Regions from separate parts of the Mesorhizobium sp. M1163 genome, predicted to be linked through region 2. Evidence: predicted binding sites of a transcription regulator. Region 2 holds the regulator's gene; each other region holds the start of a gene.

Region 1 (6,259 bases), on a different contig from region 2:
GACCACGTCACCGAGCGCGTGAATTATCTCTTCCTCGCCCATTCGAAACTGCGCAACGCCTCGTTCGGGCCGGAGATCCTGATCGGCGACCTGCCGTCCGACATTCGCGGCGCTTCACGCATCCTGCGCCACGGCAAGCTGCTTTGGGAAAAGCCGTTCCTGTCGGGCGAGGCGAACATGTCGCACACCATTGGCAATCTCGAGCATCACCACTTCAAATACTCGGCCTTCCGCCAGCCGGGCGACGTGCATGTGCACATGTTCGGCACGGCGACGCTGTCCTTCGCCGACGGCATCAGGACGGAGGCCGGCGACGTGTTCGAAATCGAGGCGCAGGATTTCGGCCTGCCGCTGCGCAACCCGCTCGAAATCGAGCAGCCGGTGAAGGTGGCGGTGAAGGCGCTTTGAGCCGGCATAGCCGCAAGTAAGGGGAAGCTCAGCGCGCCGCGCGGAAATGCTTGGACAGTTTTAGGCCCTGCGCCTGATAGTTGGAGCCGAGATCGGTGCCGTAGAGTGCCTGCGGCCGTTTCAGCATGTGCTCGTAGACCAGCCGCCCGACGATCTGGCCATGGTCGAGAATGAACGGCACTTCGTGGCTACGCACCTCGAGCACCGCCCGGCTGCCGGTGCCGCCCGACGCCGAATGGCCGAAACCGGGGTCGAAGAAACCGGCATAATGGACGCGAAACTCGCCGACCAACGGATCGAAGGGCGTCATTTCGGCGGCGTAGAGCGGCGGCACATGCACCGCCTCGCGTGACACCAGGATATAGAATTCGTCCGGATCGAGCACCAGCTCGCCGGCACCGCTCTTGTAGAGCGGCTCCCAGAAATCGACGACATCCTGCGCGGCGCGCTTGTCGACGTCGACCAGGCCGGTGTGGTGCTTGCCGCGATAGCCGACCAGCCCGTCCTTGTCACCGTCGAGGTCGATCGACAACGCGATGCCGCCGCCTGAGATGTTGGGCGGCTCGGTGGCGACCAGCATCTCGGCGCGATGCAGGTCGTGCAGTTCGCTTTCCGACAAAAGCGCATTGCCGGTGCGGAACCTGATCTGCGACAGGCGCGAGCCGGTGCGCACGACGATCGGGAAGGTGCGCGGGCTGACCTCCAGATAGAGCGGGCCTTCATAGCCGGCGGCGATCTTGTCGAACTCGTGGCCGCGGTCGGTCATTACCCGAGTGAAGATGTCGAGCCGCCCGGTCGAGCTCTTCGGGTTGGCCGAAGCCGAAATATGCGCGGGCAGCGCCAGGCTTTCGAGCAGTGGCACGATGTAGACGCAGCCGGTTTCGAGCACGGCACCTTCGGCGAGGTTGATCTCGTGCAACTTCAGCCGGTCGAGCTTGTCGACAACTCTGTGGTCGGGGCCGGGCAAGAAGGAAGCACGCACGCGCCAGGCCTTGTCGCCGAGCCTGAGGTCAAGGCTGGCCGGCTGGATCTGGTCGGCATCGAGCGCGCGCGGCGATTTCAGCGCGCCCGTCTGGAACAGCGCGGAAATATCCCGATCGGGAAGAATGCCTGTCTGCCGCAAGGGTCTGGCTCCGTTCGAACACCGGGCGAGGTCTTGTTTCGTCACAGGTCCTTGCCACAAACCGTGGACGCCTTTGGCACCTGCTTGGTACAACCGTCTTAATCATGCCGGCAATTGACGCAAGCGTGGTGCGGGTCTAAAGCTCGTTATCCCGTGGTGATTTGGCCGGTCGGCTTGCAGCCACGTTAAACAAGTCGCTAAAGGACCGTCGGGCCGCAAGGCCATATGGACCGGTTGCGACTTTCGCGACCGGTTTTTTGTTGTTTGGACCATTTTTGGTGTTTGGATAGAATGATGACCAAGAAGCGCGACTGGAAGCCTCAGACCGCACTCGTGCATGCCGGGACGCTGCGTTCCGGCTTCGGCGAGACCTCTGAGGCGATGTATCTCACCCAAGGCTATGTCTACGAGACGGCGCAAGCAGCGGAAGCGCGCTTCAAGGGTGAGGAGCCGGGCTTCATCTATTCGCGCTATGCCAATCCGACGGTCGACATGTTCGAAAAGCGTATGTGCGCGCTGGAAGGCGCCGAGGACGCGCGCGCCACGGCGTCCGGCATGGCGGCGGTGACGGCAGCATTGCTGTGCAGCGCCAAGGCGGGCGACCATATCGTGGCGGCGCGCGCATTGTTCGGCTCCTGCCGCTGGGTGGTCGAGACGCTGGCGCCGAAATACGGCATCGAGGCAACGCTGGTCGATGGCACTGACATCGCCAATTGGGAACAGGCGGTCAAGCCGAACACCAAACTGTTCTTCCTGGAAAGCCCGACCAACCCAACGCTGGAGGTGGTCGACATCGCCGCCGTCGTGGCACTTGCCAACTCGATCGGCGCCAGGCTGATCGTCGACAATGTCTTCGCCACGCCCTTGCAGCAGAAACCCTTGCAGCTCGGCGCCCATATCGTCGTCTATTCGGCCACCAAGCATATTGACGGCCAAGGGCGCTGCCTTGGAGGCGTTATCTTGTCGGACAAAAAATGGATCGACGAGAACCTGCATGACTATTTCCGCCACACCGGCCCCAGCCTCTCGCCCTTCAATGCCTGGACCCTGCTGAAAGGCCTGGAGACGCTGCCGCTGCGCGTACGCCAGCAGACGGAAAGTGCCGGCCGCATCGCGGATTTCCTCGCCGAGCGCCCGCAAATCGCCCGCGTCATCTATCCCGGCCGTGCCGACCACCCGCAAGCGGCCGTGGTCAAGAAGCAGATGTCGGGTGGTTCGACGCTGATCTGCCTGGATGTGAAGGGCGGCAAGCAGGCGGCCTTTGCTTTCCAGAACGCGCTCGACATCGTGCTGATTTCCAACAATCTCGGCGACGCCAAGAGCTTGATCACCCATCCGGCGACGACCACGCACAAGAATTTGACCGATGAGGCCCGCGCCGAGCTCGGCATCGGACCGGGAACGCTCAGGCTTTCCGTGGGCCTGGAAGATACCGACGATCTGCTCGAAGATATCGAGCAAGCGCTGAGAGCTGCCGGATAAGGCTGGCCGAACAGGGCGAGCGGGTTCGTACAGCCCGCGCCGGACGTGCCGGTCAGGCGCCGGACGGGGTCTCTTCCAGCTCCGCGACGGCCTTGGTCTGGATGGTCATAACGTTGCCGCGCCAGTCGACGGCGCCGCTCAGCCAGCCGCGCGCCCATATCGCCGGCAGCATGCAGTCGCGAACCATCATTGCCAAGATGGTGCGCAGCGACAGGTGCCATCCTTTGACCCAGGCCAGGGCACATTCCGGCAGGTAGGCCGCGACCAGCACGGCGATGGCGGTTGCCGGCAGGCTGACGCCGGCGTCAGCCGCCGCGATCAGCGCAAGCACCAGCGGCGGCGCCGCGCCGATCAGGATCTCGGGGGCGAAGAACAGCGCGAAGGTGACGCGGCGCAGCCGCGCCCAACGCGCCTGCCGAGACCAGATCTCGCCAAGCGTGCGCCGGCCGAGCGGCTGTTCGAACGGCGAAGCGACAAGATTGACCCGCAGTCCGAGCCGGTTGACCAGCTTGGTCGCGGCGGCGTCCTCGGCAATCTCGGCGGCCAGTGCGCGGATGCCGCCATTGGCGTCAAGCATCGGCTTGTTCCACAACATGCTCTTGCCCTGGGCGAAGCCAAGGCCGAGCGCCTCTCCAGCGTACTGCCAGCGTGCCTGCAGCGTGTTGAGAAAGGCGCATTCGACCTCCCCCCAAAACCCTTCAGGCCGCGAGCCGATCGGCGTCGAGCAGACGAGGCCGGTGTCGGGCCGCCATGCCGCCATCAGCTGCTGGACATAATCGCTCGGCATAAGCACGTTGGAATCGGCAAGGATGACCCAGCGATAAAGCGCCGCTTCCCAACCCTTCACGCAATTGTTGAGTTTCGGATTGCCGCTGATGCGGTCGTCGCCGACGAGCAGCCGGGCGCGTATAGCCGGAAAACGCGCCATTGCAGCGGTGATCGACTTGACCACGGGGTCGTCGGCATGGGCGACGCAGAAGATGAGTTCGTAGCGCGGCCAGTCGAGTGAGAAGGCGCGCTCCAGCGTCTCCTCGGTAAACGGCTCGACGCCGCGCGCCGGGACGACGATCGATACCGGTAGCACGGTGGCGGCGGGCGATGCGATCCTGGCTGCTCGCTTCAGCTTCAGCGAAGCTAACAGGACGCTGGCGAGATTTGAAAGAAGGAGAGCTATGGAAAAGAGGGCGGCTGCGAATGTCGGTTCCATCGAAATCTGGTCACTCCAGAAATGCCGGCCGCCTGACGGCCGTTTTCAACAATTCGACAGAACACCGAGTCGCCCGGCACAAGCCTGCACACCATCATTGTCATGTGTCACTTAAATGACATTGTTTTTCGGCACCTGCGCTTGAGTCGGGCAAGGAGATGACGCGCATCGTTGATCAAACTGCGCTGAGCGTCGAAAGTTCCATCTACATTGCTTTGGAGCAGTTTATGTACAGCGCCGTCACCCGCAACATCGAAGTGCAGGTCAGGCCGTTCTATCTGGAGGATCACTCCGACCCGCCGCAAAACCGCTATGTCTGGGGCTACCAGGTGACCATCGACAATCAGTCGGACGAGTTCGTGCAGCTTCTGTCGCGCTACTGGCACATTACCGACGGCACCGGCAAGGTCGAGGAAGTGCGCGGCCCCGGGGTTGTCGGCGAGCAACCGGGACTCAACCCCGGCGACAGCTATCAGTATACGTCTGGATGCCCGCTCTCGACCCCGTCCGGCATCATGGTCGGGCACTACACAATGCGCAACAAGCGGGGCGAGACCTTCGACGTCGCCATCCCCGCCTTCTCACTCGATTTGCCAGGCACCCGGCGCACCGTCAATTGACGTTCACTTTGATTCCTCTTCCCGCCTTGCGGGGCGAGGAACCCAAGTTCTGCGAAGGCAGCCGCACTGACGCTCGTTATTGAGCCGCTGCAAATTCCGCCGGGTCGAAGTCATATTGCTTCGAGCAGAATTCGCAGGCGACGTGAATGCTACCATCCTCGGTGCTGTCTCTGATCTCCTCGGCGGAAAAACCCTCGAGGATGCCGCGGATCTTCTCCCTCGAGCATGAGCACTGGTCGGCGACCGGCACGCCGCCGAAGACGCGGACACCATGCTCGTGGAACAGCCGGTAAAGCAGCCGCTCGGCGCCGATAGTCGGATCGATCAGCTCGGTCGGTTCAATGGTACCAAGCAGCGCCAGCAGTTCCTGCCAGGAATTGTCGGTCGGGTCGTGGATTTCCTCACGCGGATCGCCGTCGCCCCCGGGAAGGTCGGGTACGCGCATGCGTTCCGGCGACTGCGGCAGGAATTGTGCCAGCAGGCCACCGGCGCGCCATTGCTCGCGGGCACCGCCGACGCCGGGCGTCAGAAGCTTGGCCACCGAAAGCCGTAGGTCGGTCGGAATCTGCTCCGATTGGCGGAAATAGGTGCGTGCGGCTTCTTCCAGCGTGACGCCGTCGAGCTGGACGATGCCCTGGTAGCGTTGCGTGTGGGCGCCCTGGTCGATTGTCAGCGCCAGGACGCCGCTGCCGAGCAGCGTCTGCGGCGACGTCTCGCCGGCAGCCGTCAAAGCCTCCAGCCGGTCGGCATCGAAGCGGGCATAGGCGCGCAGCGCGTGCGGCGTGGAGAAATCCGCGACCAGCATATCGACCGGCCCGTCGGTGCGGGTCTGCAGAATGAACTTGCCCTCGAACTTCAACGAAGTTCCGAGCAGGACGGTCAGCACACAGGCTTCGGCCAGTAGTCGTGCCACCGGCTCGGGATACTCGTGGCGGCTGAGAATAGCGTCGAGCATCGGCCCGAGCTGGACGGTACGGCCGCGCACGTCGAGCGGGCCGACCTCAAACGGCACGACATGGTCGTCGCCGGCGTAGCCGAACTCGCCGAGCTTGGGTTGATGTTCAGCCAATTGACGAGTTTCCAACATGACAAAGCTCCGGGGCGCGGCGATGCCGCCCTCCGGGGCGCATGCGACGAGACGCGCTCGATTTGCGTGATGCGCCTGAGATAGGCACCACGAACTCCCGGATCAAGGCGGCCCGGATCAAGCGCCCAGGCACCAGGCCAAAACCGCCTTCTGGGCGTGGAGCCGGTTCTCGGCCTCGTCGAACACCACCGAATGCGGCCCATCGATGACCTCGTCGGTAACCTCCTCACCGCGATGCGCCGGCAGACAGTGCATGAACAGCGCGTCCGGCTTGGCTTTCGCCATCAGGGCCGCGTTGACCTGATAGGGCAAGAAGACATTGTGGCCGCGCG
Region 2 (6,259 bases):
GCGCATTAGTCGACGCGTTGAGGCGCGCCGATGCGATCGCCGCACTGATCGCGGCCAGCACGCCCATGATCATGAACACCTTCATGGTGACCCAGCGTGTGTTGATGCCGGCGAGTTCGGCCGCTTCCGGATTGCCGCCTATGGCAAAGACATAGCGGCCGAAACGGGTGCGTCTGGTGATGAAGGTCATGACGATGCCCGCGGCCACGGCCATCAGCACAGGTATGGCGATGCCGTGGGCGATGAACAACCCGCCCTCGGGAACGGTGATGCCGTTCTGCTGGGCATATTGGCGTACGATGCCGACCGGCCAAGGATAGGAATTGGCGATCCACACGGCGCCGAGGATGGCGGCGCAGGCTATCACGCCGAGCAAGCTTTCCGCCCAGACAGGGCGCAGCGGAAAGTTGAAGCGCTTGCGCTGCGAGCGGCCGTTGAAGAGCATGAAGGCAACGGCCGCGCAGGCGAGGACACCGACGATCCAGCTCCAGGTGGCGCCGATCGAGCCCCGTGGTCCGCCGCCCATCAGCTGGAAGGTCCTGTCCAGCGGCGCAACGGTGCGCCCGCTGGTGATCAGCCATGCCATGCCGCGCCAGACCAGCAATCCGCCGAGCGTCACGATAAAGGCAGGAACCTGGAGATAGGCGATGATGAAACCCTGAAACGCTCCGATAGCCAGGCCGAGCACCAGGCCGGCGGCCAGTGCGATGACCCACAGCCAGGGGCTGCCAAGCTGAAATCCCATGATGCGGACGAGGAATTCGGCCTGCGCCACGCCCATCACCATGCCGATCACGCCTTCCACGGAGCCGACGGAAAGATCGATGTTACGCATCACGATGACCAGCACCATGCCGGTCGCCATGATCGCCACCGACGAGGTCTGCACCGAAAGGTTCCAGAGATTGCGCGGCGTCAGGAAGAGCCCGCCCGACAGTATGTGGATCCCGACCCAGATGACCAGCAGCGCGCCGACCATGCCGAGCATGCGCGTGTCGAGTTCGGTTGCCTTGAGAAATCGGGCAACGACGCCGGCCTCCGATTCCCGCGCCCGGTCTGCCGTCGAGCTGTCGACCGGCGTGTTGGAAGTCGTGTCGGTCATGATGTTTCTCCCGCCGGGTTGCCGTCTGCCGCGGATGCCGGAAGCAGCCTAGAAGTTATCCGCCGGAAGCGGAAAAACAATTCTTTCTTGAAAAAACGCCGCGGCAAGCGGCCGCGGCGTTCGGACTTCTCGGAAACTCGGATCAGTTGCAGACCGGAACAGCGCCCGCCGCCACGCCCGCGCAGACCTCTTCTTTCTTGATCCAGCCGGCGTCGATGACGACGTTGAGGTTGTCCTTGGTGATGGCGACCGGGGTCAGGAACAGGGACTTTACGGTGTTGCCGCCGGGCGTGGTGAAATCCTTCACGCCGGCAATGTCGGTCATCTGCTTGCCGTCGGCCAATTGCGAGGCGATCTCGGCGGCGTTCTTGCCGAGCTCGCGCGCGTCCTTCCACACCGAGACCGTCTGTGTGCCGAGCGCGATGCGGTTCAGCGCGGCGTGGTCGCCGTCCTGGCCCGAGACCGGAACCGATCCAGCCAACCCTTGCGCCGTCAGTGCGGCGACGACGCCGCCGGCAGTGCCGTCGTTAGCGGCGACCACCGCATCGACCTTGTTGTCGTTCGCGGTCAGGAACTGTTCCATGTTCTTCTGGGCGTTGGCCGGCAGCCAGCCGTCGGTATAGGCCTCGCCGACATTCTTGATCTTGCCGCTGTCGATGGCGTCCTTCAGCACTTCCATCGAACCGGCAAAAAGGAAATCGGCATTCGGATCGGCGCCCGAGCCCTTGATGAAGACATAGTTGCCTTCCGGCTTCACCTTGAACACGTCGCGGGCCTGCATGCGGCCGACTTCCTTGTTGTCGAAGGTCAGGTAAAAGACGTCCTTGTTCTCGATCAGCCGGTCGTAGCCGACAACCGGAATACCTTCGTCCAGCGCCTTTTGCACGGCCGGCCCTATCGCCGAGGCGTCCTGCGCCAGGATGATCAGTGCGTTGGCGCCCTGCGAGATCAGGCTCTCGACGTCGGTGAGCTGCTTGCCCGGATTGGACTGTGCGTCGGCGGAGATATACTTGTCGCCGGCAGCCTCGATGGCCGCCTTCATTGCGGCTTCGTCGGTCTTCCAGCGCTCTTCCTGGAAGTTCGACCAGGAAACGCCGATGACCTTGTCCTTAGCCTGCGCCACCGACGCAAGCGCCAGCGTCATGGCGACACCCGCCAGAATGGCGGTCGTGAATTTCTTCATCATATCCTCCCTGCGCCGCGTACGGCGTGACCAATTGGCCCCAAAGGCCAGCTTAGAGGCGCTAATTTTTTCGAGCCTCGAAAAAATACTGGCCCGATCTCCCGCTGCTGTCAACATCGATTCTGATGGATTTTGATGTTGCTGCGACTTTTTTCGAGCTTCGGAATAAACGATGACAGCGCCACCTGCATCTGACACTATTTGCCTCATCCGACACTATTTGTCGGCATTACCGACGGCTTCCGGTTCATGAGCGGCCGCGGCAAACCGGGAGGAAAGCAAAACGATGTCGGTCGGAATCCGCCATGACGATTTGCGCCGGCGCAACCGGGCGATGGTGATCTCGGCCGTGCGCCGGGCCGGCCAGCCATCGCGTACGGAGATCGCCGCAACCACCGGCCTCAGCCATTCGACCATATCGGCGATCTCCTCCGACCTGATACGGGAAGGCATCCTCGCCGAGAGCAAGGCAAGCGAACCCGTTTCGTTGAAACGCGGTCGTCCGCAGGTCGGCCTCGCCCTCAATCCGGAAGCGGCGGCGGTGCTGACCGTGGTGTTGTCGCTGAATTTCCTGTCGGCCGCCATCATCGACTATGCGGGGCAGGTGGTCGCCGAGGAACAGCGCCGGCTGGACACGCTGACCATGCCGCGCGACGAACTGATCCGCGAATGCATGGCCATCGTCCGGCGCCGGCTGGACGATCCAGATCTTGACGTCCGCAGTGTCGCCCGCATCGCCCTGGCGATTCAGGGAATTACCGACTCCCCTGCACGCGCCATGCTGTGGTCGCCGATCACGCCCCAGACGGACATCGCCTTTGCCGACATGCTGGAAGATGAATTCGGCATCCCGGCCACGGTGGAGAACGACTGCAATATGATGGCGGTGGCTTTGCGCTGGCGCGATCCGGATCGCTATCGCGACGACTTCATCGCCATCCTGCTTTCGCACGGCATCGGCATGGGGCTGGTGTTGAAGGGCGAGCTGTTCACCGGCACGCATTCCTCGGGCGGCGAGTTTGGCCACATGATCCATCGTCCGGGCGGCGCGCTCTGCCGTTGCGGGCGGCGCGGCTGCATCGAGGCCTATGCCGGCAATTACGCCATCTGGCGCAACGCCACGCAGATGAGCGAAGACAGCCAACCGGTCGCCGACGTCAGCGACGCCGACATGCGCGCGCTGGCGGTTCGGGCGCGCGAGAAGGACGGGCCGGAACGCGAAGCCTACCGCAAGGCCGGCGAAGCGCTGGGTTTCGGTCTCGGCTCGCTGTTCGCGCTGATCGATCCGGCACCGGTCGCAATGGTCGGCGCCAGTGCCGCCGCCTTTGATCTGATCGAGCCGGCCTTGCGGAAGGCCATCGCCCAGACCGCCGGCGGCCAGCATTCGGGCTCGATCTCCTTCGATACCGAGCCGAACGAATTGCCGCTGATCCGCGAAGGCTGTGCAATGCGGGCGTTAAGCTTCGTCGACCAGCAGATTTTCGCGCCGGGCGCGCAAATGAGGCCCGGCGTCAGAAAGAACGTAGCCTGACTGGGCGGGTCAATCTTCCCTGATCGCGTAGCCGGCACCGCGGATGGTGCGGATGACATCAGGCATGCGGCCGTTGTTGACGGCTTTGCGCAGCCGCCCGACATGCACGTCGACGGTGCGTTCGTCGATATAGATCGTCTCGCCCCAGACATTATCGAGTAACTGGCTGCGCGAGAAGACGCGGCCCGGATGCCGCATCATGAATTCGAGCAACCGGAATTCGGTCGGCCCGAGCCGGATCTCGGTCTTCTTGCGATACACCCTGTGCGATTCGCGATCGAGCACGATGTCGCCGACCTTCAGCACGCTGGACAGCACTTCCGGCTTGGCGCGGCGCAGCAGCGCCTTGACCCTGGCCATGAATTCCGGTGTCGAAAACGGTTTGACCAGATAGTCGTCGGCGCCGGTCGAAAGACCGCGTACCCGGTCGCTCTCCTCGCCGCGCGCGGTCAGCATGATGATCGGCAGCCGTTCGGTTTCGGGGCGCACCCGCAACCGGCGGCAGAGCTCGATGCCGGAAACCGCTGGTATCATCCAGTCGAGCACCAGAAGATCGGGCACATTCTCCTGCAAACGGATCTCGGCTTCGTCGCCGCGTGTCACCACCTCGACCTGGTAGCCTTCGGATTCGAGATTGTAGCGGAGCAGCACACCCAACGGCTCCTCGTCCTCCACCACCATTATGCGTGGTGCGATCATCGGCTGGGCACCCCCATCATGTCGCCGGTGCGGACATTGTCGTTTCGTCTTGCTTCGGACGATTGACCGGCAATTGCTCGCCGGTCAGCACATAATACGCATTTTCGGCGATGTTGGTGACATGGTCGCCGATCCGCTCCAGATTCTTGGCGCAGAACAGCAGATGCGTGCAAGCGGTGATGTTGCGCGGGTCTTCCATCATGTAGGTCAACAGTTCGCGGAACACCGACGTATATTTGACGTCGATGCGCTCGTCGGCGGCGCGTAGCTTGGCCAACGCGGCCGCATCGCCTGCAGCATACTCCTCGATGACGCCCTGCACCTGGATGAGCACCAGCTGCGCCATCGCATCGATGGAATGCGATAGGTCGCGCGGTGTGACGCTAAGGCCGACCGCACTCACACGCTTGGCGATATTCTTGGCAAGGTCGCCGATGCGTTCGAGATCGCCGGCCATGCGGATCGCCCCGACGACATGGCGCAGATCGTGGGCCATCGGCTGGCGCTTGGCGATCAGGGTGATGGCGCGGTCGTCCAGTTCGCGTTGACGCGCATCCATGATGGCATCGTCGGAAACGACGCGTTGCGCCAGCACGTTGTCAGAATTCAACAGGGCCTTGGTCGCCCCGCCGACCATCGAACCGGCGAGGTCGGCCATGTCGCGGATCAGCTTGCTGATCTGCTCGAGATCCTCGTCGAAAGAAGCGACTGTGTGTTCGCCCATGGTCCTGTCCTTATATGCATGATCGGAACGGCTCAGCCGAAGCGGCCGGTGATGTAATCCTGCGTGCGCTTCTCGCGGGGCGACGTAAAGATCTTCTCGGTCCGGTCGAACTCGACCAGTTCACCCAGATACATGAAGGCGGTCTGGCGCGACACGCGCGCCGCCTGCTGCATGTTGTGGGTGACGATGACGATCGTGTAATCGGCTTGCAACTCGTCTATCAGCTCCTCGATCTTGGCGGTCGACAGCGGGTCGAGTGCCGAAGCCGGCTCATCGAGCAGAATGACTTCCGGCTTCACCGCCACGGTGCGGGCAATGCAAAGCCGCTGCTGCTGGCCGCCTGACAGGCTCAAGCCGCTGGCGTTGAGCTTGTCCTTGACCTCGCCCCACAGCGCGGCCCGCTTCAACGCTTGTTCGACGCGGCCGTCCATTTCGGACTTGCCGAGATTCTCATAGAGCCTGACCCCGAAGGCGATGTTCTCGTAGATCGACATAGGGAACGGCGTCGGCTTCTGGAACACCATGCCGATCTTGGTCCTCAGGAGATTGAGATCCTGCGAGCGGTCGAGAATGTTCTTGCCGTCGAGCAGCACCTGGCCCTCGGCTGTCTGCTTCGGGTAGAGTTCGTAGATGCGGTTGAACACACGCAGCAGCGTCGATTTCCCGCAGCCCGAAGGGCCGATGAAGGCAGTGACGCTGCGCTCGGGCAGCGACAAGGTGATGTCCTTCAACGCCTTGCTCTGGCCGTAGTAGAAGTTGAGGTTCTTGACCTCGATCTTCGTCTTCTCGGCGACCGTTTCGGTCATCGTCATGTCCGGGGACAACATCTGTGTCATCTGTCCTCTCTGCGTCCGGTAAGGCTGCGGGCGAGGATGCTCAAGCCCAGAACCGTCAGGGTGATTATGAGTGCGCCGGTCCACGCCAGTTGCTGCCATTCCTCGTAAGGGCTGAGAGCGAACTGGAAGATGGTCACCGGCAGGCTGGCCATCGGCGCGTTGATATTGCTGCTCCAGAACTGGT
Region 3 (6,259 bases), on a different contig from region 2:
CTGGTCGTCCGCGGAAGCAATGTCAGATGCGATGCGTCATTCATGGCCGCCGCCGAGACAATGCACGTTCAGGATCCGGGCGGCGCCGGAGCCGGCGCCGCGACATTCTGGCCAAGTCCTATCCCCGCTCAGAATATCTGGCGGAAGATGACGAACAGCACGAAGGCAAGACAGATGGAGACCGGAAGGGTCAGTATCCAGGCCATCAGCATGTTGCGCACTGTCGACCATTGCAGGCCCGAGCCGTTCGCCGCCATGGTGCCGGCAACGCCCGACGACAGCACATGGGTGGTCGAGACCGGCAGGCCGAGATAGTCGGCCGATGCGATGGTCGCCATTGCAACAAGCTCTGCGGACGCACCCTGGCCGTAGGTCAGATGGCTTTTGCCGATCTTCTCGCCGACGGTGACGACGATGCGCTTCCAGCCGACCATGGTGCCGAGGCCGAGCGCCAGCGCGATGGCGACCTTGACCCAGAGCGGGATGAACTTCGTCGCGTTGTCGACCGCCTTGTGATAGGTCGTCACCGCCTTCAGGTCGTCGACCTCCATCGGCAGCAGCTTCTTCTTGTCGATCAGTTTCAGCGCTTCACCGATAAGATAGATGTTGTTGCGGGCGTTGCTGACCAGCGTTGTCGGCAGCTTTTCCACGGACGGATAGGGCGACAACATTGCGCTAGTGTCGTGGATGAAGCTCTGCAGGGCAGGCGTGGTCTCGTCCTTCCAGGTCTTGGTGCGAACGGCGTCACCGACCACGGTTGCCGCGTCGGTCACGGCGACGCCGGGCTTGACGTATTTGCCGAGTACCGTTTCGACCTGCGTCGCTGCGGACTTGTAAGCTTCGAGATAGTTCACGTCCGGTGTGCGGTTGAGCGCGAAGGCGGTCGGCACCACGCCGATCAGGATGAGCATGATGAGGCCCATGCCCTTTTGCCCGTCATTGGAGCCGTGGGCAAAGCTGACGCCGGTGCAGGTGAAGATGAGCAGCGCCCGGATCCACAGCGGCGGCGGAGCGCTCGACTTCGGCGCCTCGTAAAGCTCGCGGTTCCTGACCAGCAGCTTCATCACCAGAAGCAGCAGCCCAGCCAGGCAAAACCCGACCAGCGGCGAGATCAGAAGCGACAGGCCGACATTGCTTGCCTGCGACCAGTCGATGCCGCTGGTGATGGAACCGGCCGGCGCCGTGAACTGGTTGGCGAGGCCGACGCCGATGATCGAACCGATCAGCGTGTGCGAGCTCGAGGCAGGCAGGCCGAGATACCAGGTTCCGAGATTCCACATGATCGCTGCGACCAGCAGCGCGAAGACCATGGCCAGCCCGGAGCTTGATCCGACCTGAAGGATCAGTTCGACCGGCAGCAGCGAAATGATGCCGAAGGCGACCGCCCCGCTGGCGGTGAGCACGCCGAGGAAGTTGAAAAAGCCGGACCACATCACTGCAAGCTCGGCCGGCATGGAATGGGTGTAGATCACCGTTGCCACCGCATTGGCGGTGTCGTGAAAACCGTTGACGAATTCGAAGCCGAGCGCGATCAGCAGCGCCAGGCCAAGCAGGATCCACGGCACCGCGACGGTGCTGGTCAGGTCCTGGCTGAGCGCGTAGCCGACATAGGCAAGGCCGCCCAGGATGATGACGGCGAAGGCCGGCAGAAACCATTTGCCGGTGCTGTTCGGCCGGTCGAGCGGATGCTCCGGCCTTGGAATTCCTGCTTCGCTGGAAACAATATCGACCATACCCCACTCCTCTTGCATTGCAGCAAAGAATGGGAGGACGCTAGGTCGGCACAATGAAGCCTGTGTGACAGCAGGGCACTTTGAGATTGGAGTAGATAGTGCTGGACGGGGGGTCCGGATCTATTCCGCGATCTCAAGCAGGGTCGATATCAGCAGCCGGCGCTCGTCGGCGGAGAGAATGTCCGAACCGAACAGGTTCATGCTGCGAAGCCCTTCGATGGCGAGATAGCAGACCAGCAGCGCCTTGAGATTCGGCGTCTCCTGCTTCAGCCGCTCGAACACTTGCCGCCTGAACGATTTTATCGGCGTCAGGAAATCGGGATCCTCGGCAATCGCCGAAAATATCCAGGATGCCGACGGTTTCGACTCCTCGGCATGCTCGGCCGAAAGCCTGACATAGGCCGCAAGCGGGCTCTCGCCGCTGACGCCGTTGGTGCGGGCGGCCTCAAGCGCCTGTTGGAACGCGCTGAGGTAATCCTCCACCAGCGCCTGCATCAATTTCGCCTTGGTCGGGAAATTGTAGAGAAGACCACCCTTCGACACGCCGGCACGGCTGGCGACCGCATCCAGCGACAGGCTGCCGGGACCCGTCTCGCGCGCCACGTCGGCGGCGGCGGCGAGGATCTTCTCGCGCGAATTTGTTCTGCGGGCCTTCATCAATCGTTCCCCATTCATTAGCTTAAGCGGAATTGACAAGACCGTCCAGACGGTACAGTAAGATTGCCGTCATTTGAAATTGGGACCAGTCACAGGTATGTGTTCCGGTCATCCGACCGTTATGCTGGGCCATGGCCGAGGGGACTGTTCGTGATCAAGCGCTTCATCATCGCCTTCATTCTGCTCGTGCTGGTGTGCGGCGGCATCGTCGGCTTCAACCTGTTCCGCGACAATGCGATCAAACAGTTTTTCGCCACCATGAAGCCGCCGGCCGCGACCGTGTCGACGGTCATCGTCAAACCGATGTCCTGGACGCCCGGCGTCGAGGCGATCGGTACTGTCAGTGCCGTGCGCGGCGTCGACCTGACCGTCGAAACCGCGGGTATCGTCAAGGACATCCAGTTTCATGCCAATCAGAAGGTCGCCGCCAACGCCGTGCTGCTGCAGCTCGACGATGCCGTCGAGCGGGCCGACCTCGTGGCGTCGAAGGCGCAAGCCACATCCGACCAGACGACGCTGATGCGCGCTCTTGAGCTGCAGAAGCGCGGGGTCGGCACCGACGCTACGCTGGACACGGCGCAGGCGGCAGCATCGGTCTCCTCCGCGCAGGTAAACAAGCTGCAAGCGGTGCTCGACCAAAAGCAGTTGACGGCCCCTTTCAAGGGCACCGTCGGTATTCCGAAAATCGACATTGGCCAGTATCTCACACCCGGCACCGCCGTGGTGACCTTGCAGGACATGGACACGATGCGTGTCGATTTCACCGTGCCGGAGCAGCAGCTTCCGCTGCTGAAGATCGGACAGACGGTGCGGCTGGGCATTGGCGGCGGCGACATGCCGTTCGCCGGCATCATCCGCGGTATCGATCCGAAGATCGACCCGACGAGCCGGCTGGTGACGGTGAGGGCGGAGGTCGCCAATCCTGAAGGCAAGCTGACGCCCGGCCAGTTCGTCCAGGTGCGTGTCGAACTGCCGGAGGAGAACAACGTGCTGGCGCTGCCGCAGACTGCGCTGACCTCCAGCCTGTACGGTGACTTCGTCTTCGTGGTGCGCCCGGCCAAATCCGCAGAAGTCAACGGCGCGGCTCCCGAGGCAAAGCCGGAAGAAAAACCAGCCGCGGATGCTGCCAAGCCCGCTGCCGAAGCACCCGCGGCAAAACCCGAAGAAAAGCCGGGCGCTACCCCAGCCAAACCGGCAGCGGAAGCCAAACCGGCAGCGGAAGAACAGAAGCCGCAGCTCGTGCTCGCCCAGGTGTTCGTCAAGCCAGGCCGCCACAACGCCGGCCTGGTCGAGATCCTGGAAGGCATCCAGCCCGGCGACGAAGTCGTTACCGCCGGCCAGAACCGGCTCTCCAACGGCATGTCCGTTGCCGTCGACAACACAATCGATCCGAGCAAGCCGGGGAACCAGCAGGCAGCCCAGCAATGAGCTTTTCCGACCTCTTCATCCGCCGCCCGGTCCTTTCGACCGTGCTTGCCTGCATGATCCTGCTTCTGGGTTTTCAGGGCATCTTCAACCTTTCGATCCGGCAGTATCCAGAGGTTGAAGAAACGGCCATCACGATCACCACGGCCTATCCCGGCGCCAGCGCCGACCTGATCCAGGGGTTCATTTCCGCGCCGATCGCGCGTGCTGTCGCTTCGACCGAAAACATCGATTATGTCACGTCGGCGAGCCGGCCGTCATCCAGCACCGTGACAGTGCAGATGAAACTCGGCTCCGACCCCGACGTTGCGCTGAACGAAGTCCTGTCGAAGGTTCAGAGCGTTCGCGGCGATCTGCCGGACGAAACCAAAGACCCGGTGATCGTCAAGGGCACCGGCCAGCAGTTCGCGATGATGTACATCTCGATGCAGAACCCGAACATGACGCCGGAACAGCTCACCGAATATATCGAGCGCGTCGTGCGGCCGCGTATGTCGACGGTCGAAGGTGTTGCCGACGTGCAGATTTTCGGCGCCGCCGAATATTCGATGCGTGTCTGGATCGACCCGATCAAACTGGCGGCGCGCGGTGTGACGGCGGCGGAAGTGCTGACCGCCATTAACGAATCGAATTTCCTCTCCGCGCCCGGCGATACCGAAAACGAATATGTGGCTTCCTCGATCACGGTTCGCTCGACCCTGCAGACGCCGGAGGCTTTCGCTGCCCTTCCGCTCCGCTCGAAAGACGGCAATGTGGTGAGACTGCGCGACGTGGCCCGCGTCGAACTCGCCGCGGTGAACACCGACACCAGGGTCACCTTCAACGGCAAGCCCGGCATCTTTCTCGCCATCTTTCCGACGCCGGCCGCCAATCCACTGACCACCGCGGCGGCGATCCACAAGATTGTGCCGACGATCCAGGAGACGCTGCCGCTCGGCATGACGATCGAGATCGTCTATGACTCGACCGAGCAGATCAGCGCGTCGATCGAGGAGGTGTTCAAGACCATCGGCGAGGCGGTCGCCATCGTCATCGTCGTCATCCTGCTCTTCCTCGGCTCGTTCCGCTCGGTGCTGATGCCGATCGTGACCATTCCGCTGTCGCTGATCGGCGTCTGTTTCCTGCTGTTTTCTTTGGGTTATTCGATCAACCTTTTGTCGTTGCTGGCCATGGTGCTGGCGATCGGACTGGTTGTTGACGATGCCATCGTGGTGGTGGAAAACATCCACCGCCACATGGAGGAAGACGGCTTGTCGCCGATGCAGGCGGCTTTCAACGGCATGCGGGAGATCTCCTCCGCCGTCGTCGCCATGACGATAACGTTGGCCGCCGTGTTCGCGCCGCTGGCCTTCACCGGCGGCCTGACAGGCGCACTGTTTCGCGAATTCGCAGTGACGCTTGCCGGCTCGGTGGTCCTTTCGGGTGTCGTTGCCCTAACCGTCACGCCGATGATGTCGGCACGCATCCTGAGGGCCGGCTCGCACAGCCGCTTCCAGCGCATTGTCGACAACACGTTCGGGCGCGTCGAAAACGTCTATGAGCGGCTGGTCAGCGGCTCGCTGAAATATCGCCCGGTGACGCTGATGATCGTCATCGCACTGGTCGCCACGACCGGCTTCATGTTCACCAAGACCGCGAGCGAACTGGCGCCGGAAGAAGACCAGGGCTTCTTGCTGTCTATTGTGAACGCACCGCGCTATGCGACGTCGGACTACACCGAGACCTATGTGAACCAGATTCTCGGGCTAGTGAATGATATCCCCGAAACCAGGGCGCGGTTCTCCGCCGTCGCGTTCCAAGGCCCGACGAACAGCGCTTTCGTCGGCTTTGCGTTCAAGGACTGGGCCGAGCGCGCGCGCAGCTCGAAGGAACTTCAGGAAGACATCACTGCCCGCCTTGCCAAGGTGGCGGGCGTCGAGGCTTTCGTCTTCGCACCGCCGACACTGCCCGGCTCCGGCGGCGGCCTGCCAATCACGATGGTGGTGCGCTCGACCGGCGAGGCCTCCCAAGTGTACGAGGCGGCCGAGAACATCAAGAACAAGGCGCAGGCCTCCGGTCGCTTCCTCGCGGTGCAGAATTCGATGTCCTACGATGCGCCGCAAGTGACGGTGACGATCGACCGCGACCGCGCCGCGGCACTCAACCTGCCGATCGCCGATATCGGCCGGACGCTGACCCTCTTGGTCGGTGGCGCCGAGGTGGCGCAATTCGACCGCGAATCCAACAGCTACGACATCATCCCGCAGGTGCCGCAGAGCTTTCGCGACAATCCCGAAAAACTGGGGGAGTATTTCGTGCGCAGCGTCTCGGGTGAGATGGTGCCGCTCTCTGCGGTGGTGAAGATCTCGACCAACGCGTCGCCGGCGGCGATCGAGCAGTTCAACCAGTTGAATTCCGCAACGATTTCCGCCCTGCCGCTGCCTGGCGTCACCACCGGCGACGGT

Evidence for each region. The regulator PhoB, encoded in region 2, activates phosphate uptake and scavenging genes when phosphate is short. The targets are predictions, from matches to a motif close to TGTCATNNANCTGTCAT.
Region 1: NKH43_RS27130 (ceramide glucosyltransferase) is a predicted target of PhoB. The motif match lies at 4,325-4,341, and genes of this name have one in related genera.
Region 3: NKH43_RS13820 (inorganic phosphate transporter) is a predicted target of PhoB. The motif match lies at 1,787-1,803, and genes of this name have one in related genera.

Annotation. Positions count from the first base shown of each region.
Region 1 covers NZ_JAMYMF010000034.1:2,952-9,210, reverse strand. The annotation lists gene araD1 (AraD1 family protein) at 1-408, shown strand, start outside; gene NKH43_RS27140 (2'-deoxycytidine 5'-triphosphate deaminase) at 437-1,531, opposite strand; SAM riboswitch at 1,675-1,752, shown strand; gene NKH43_RS27135 (O-succinylhomoserine sulfhydrylase) at 1,823-3,013, shown strand; gene NKH43_RS27130 (ceramide glucosyltransferase) at 3,066-4,220, opposite strand; gene apaG (Co2+/Mg2+ efflux facilitator ApaG/CorD) at 4,448-4,840, shown strand; gene NKH43_RS27120 (Hsp33 family molecular chaperone) at 4,917-5,927, opposite strand; gene argF (ornithine carbamoyltransferase) at 6,045-6,259, opposite strand, start outside.
Region 2 covers NZ_JAMYMF010000026.1:52,537-58,795, forward strand. The annotation lists gene NKH43_RS23255 (sugar ABC transporter permease) at 1-1,102, opposite strand, end outside; gene xylF (D-xylose ABC transporter substrate-binding protein) at 1,245-2,285, opposite strand; gene NKH43_RS23265 (ROK family protein) at 2,572-3,816, shown strand; gene phoB (phosphate regulon transcriptional regulator PhoB) at 3,826-4,515, opposite strand; gene phoU (phosphate signaling complex protein PhoU) at 4,532-5,239, opposite strand; gene pstB (phosphate ABC transporter ATP-binding protein PstB) at 5,272-6,075, opposite strand; gene pstA (phosphate ABC transporter permease PstA) at 6,072-6,259, opposite strand, start outside.
Region 3 covers NZ_JAMYMF010000012.1:54,293-60,551, forward strand. The annotation lists gene NKH43_RS13815 (transporter) at 1-33, opposite strand, end outside; gene NKH43_RS13820 (inorganic phosphate transporter) at 129-1,733, opposite strand; gene NKH43_RS13825 (TetR/AcrR family transcriptional regulator) at 1,854-2,390, opposite strand; gene NKH43_RS13830 (efflux RND transporter periplasmic adaptor subunit) at 2,541-3,818, shown strand; gene NKH43_RS13835 (efflux RND transporter permease subunit) at 3,815-6,259, shown strand, end outside.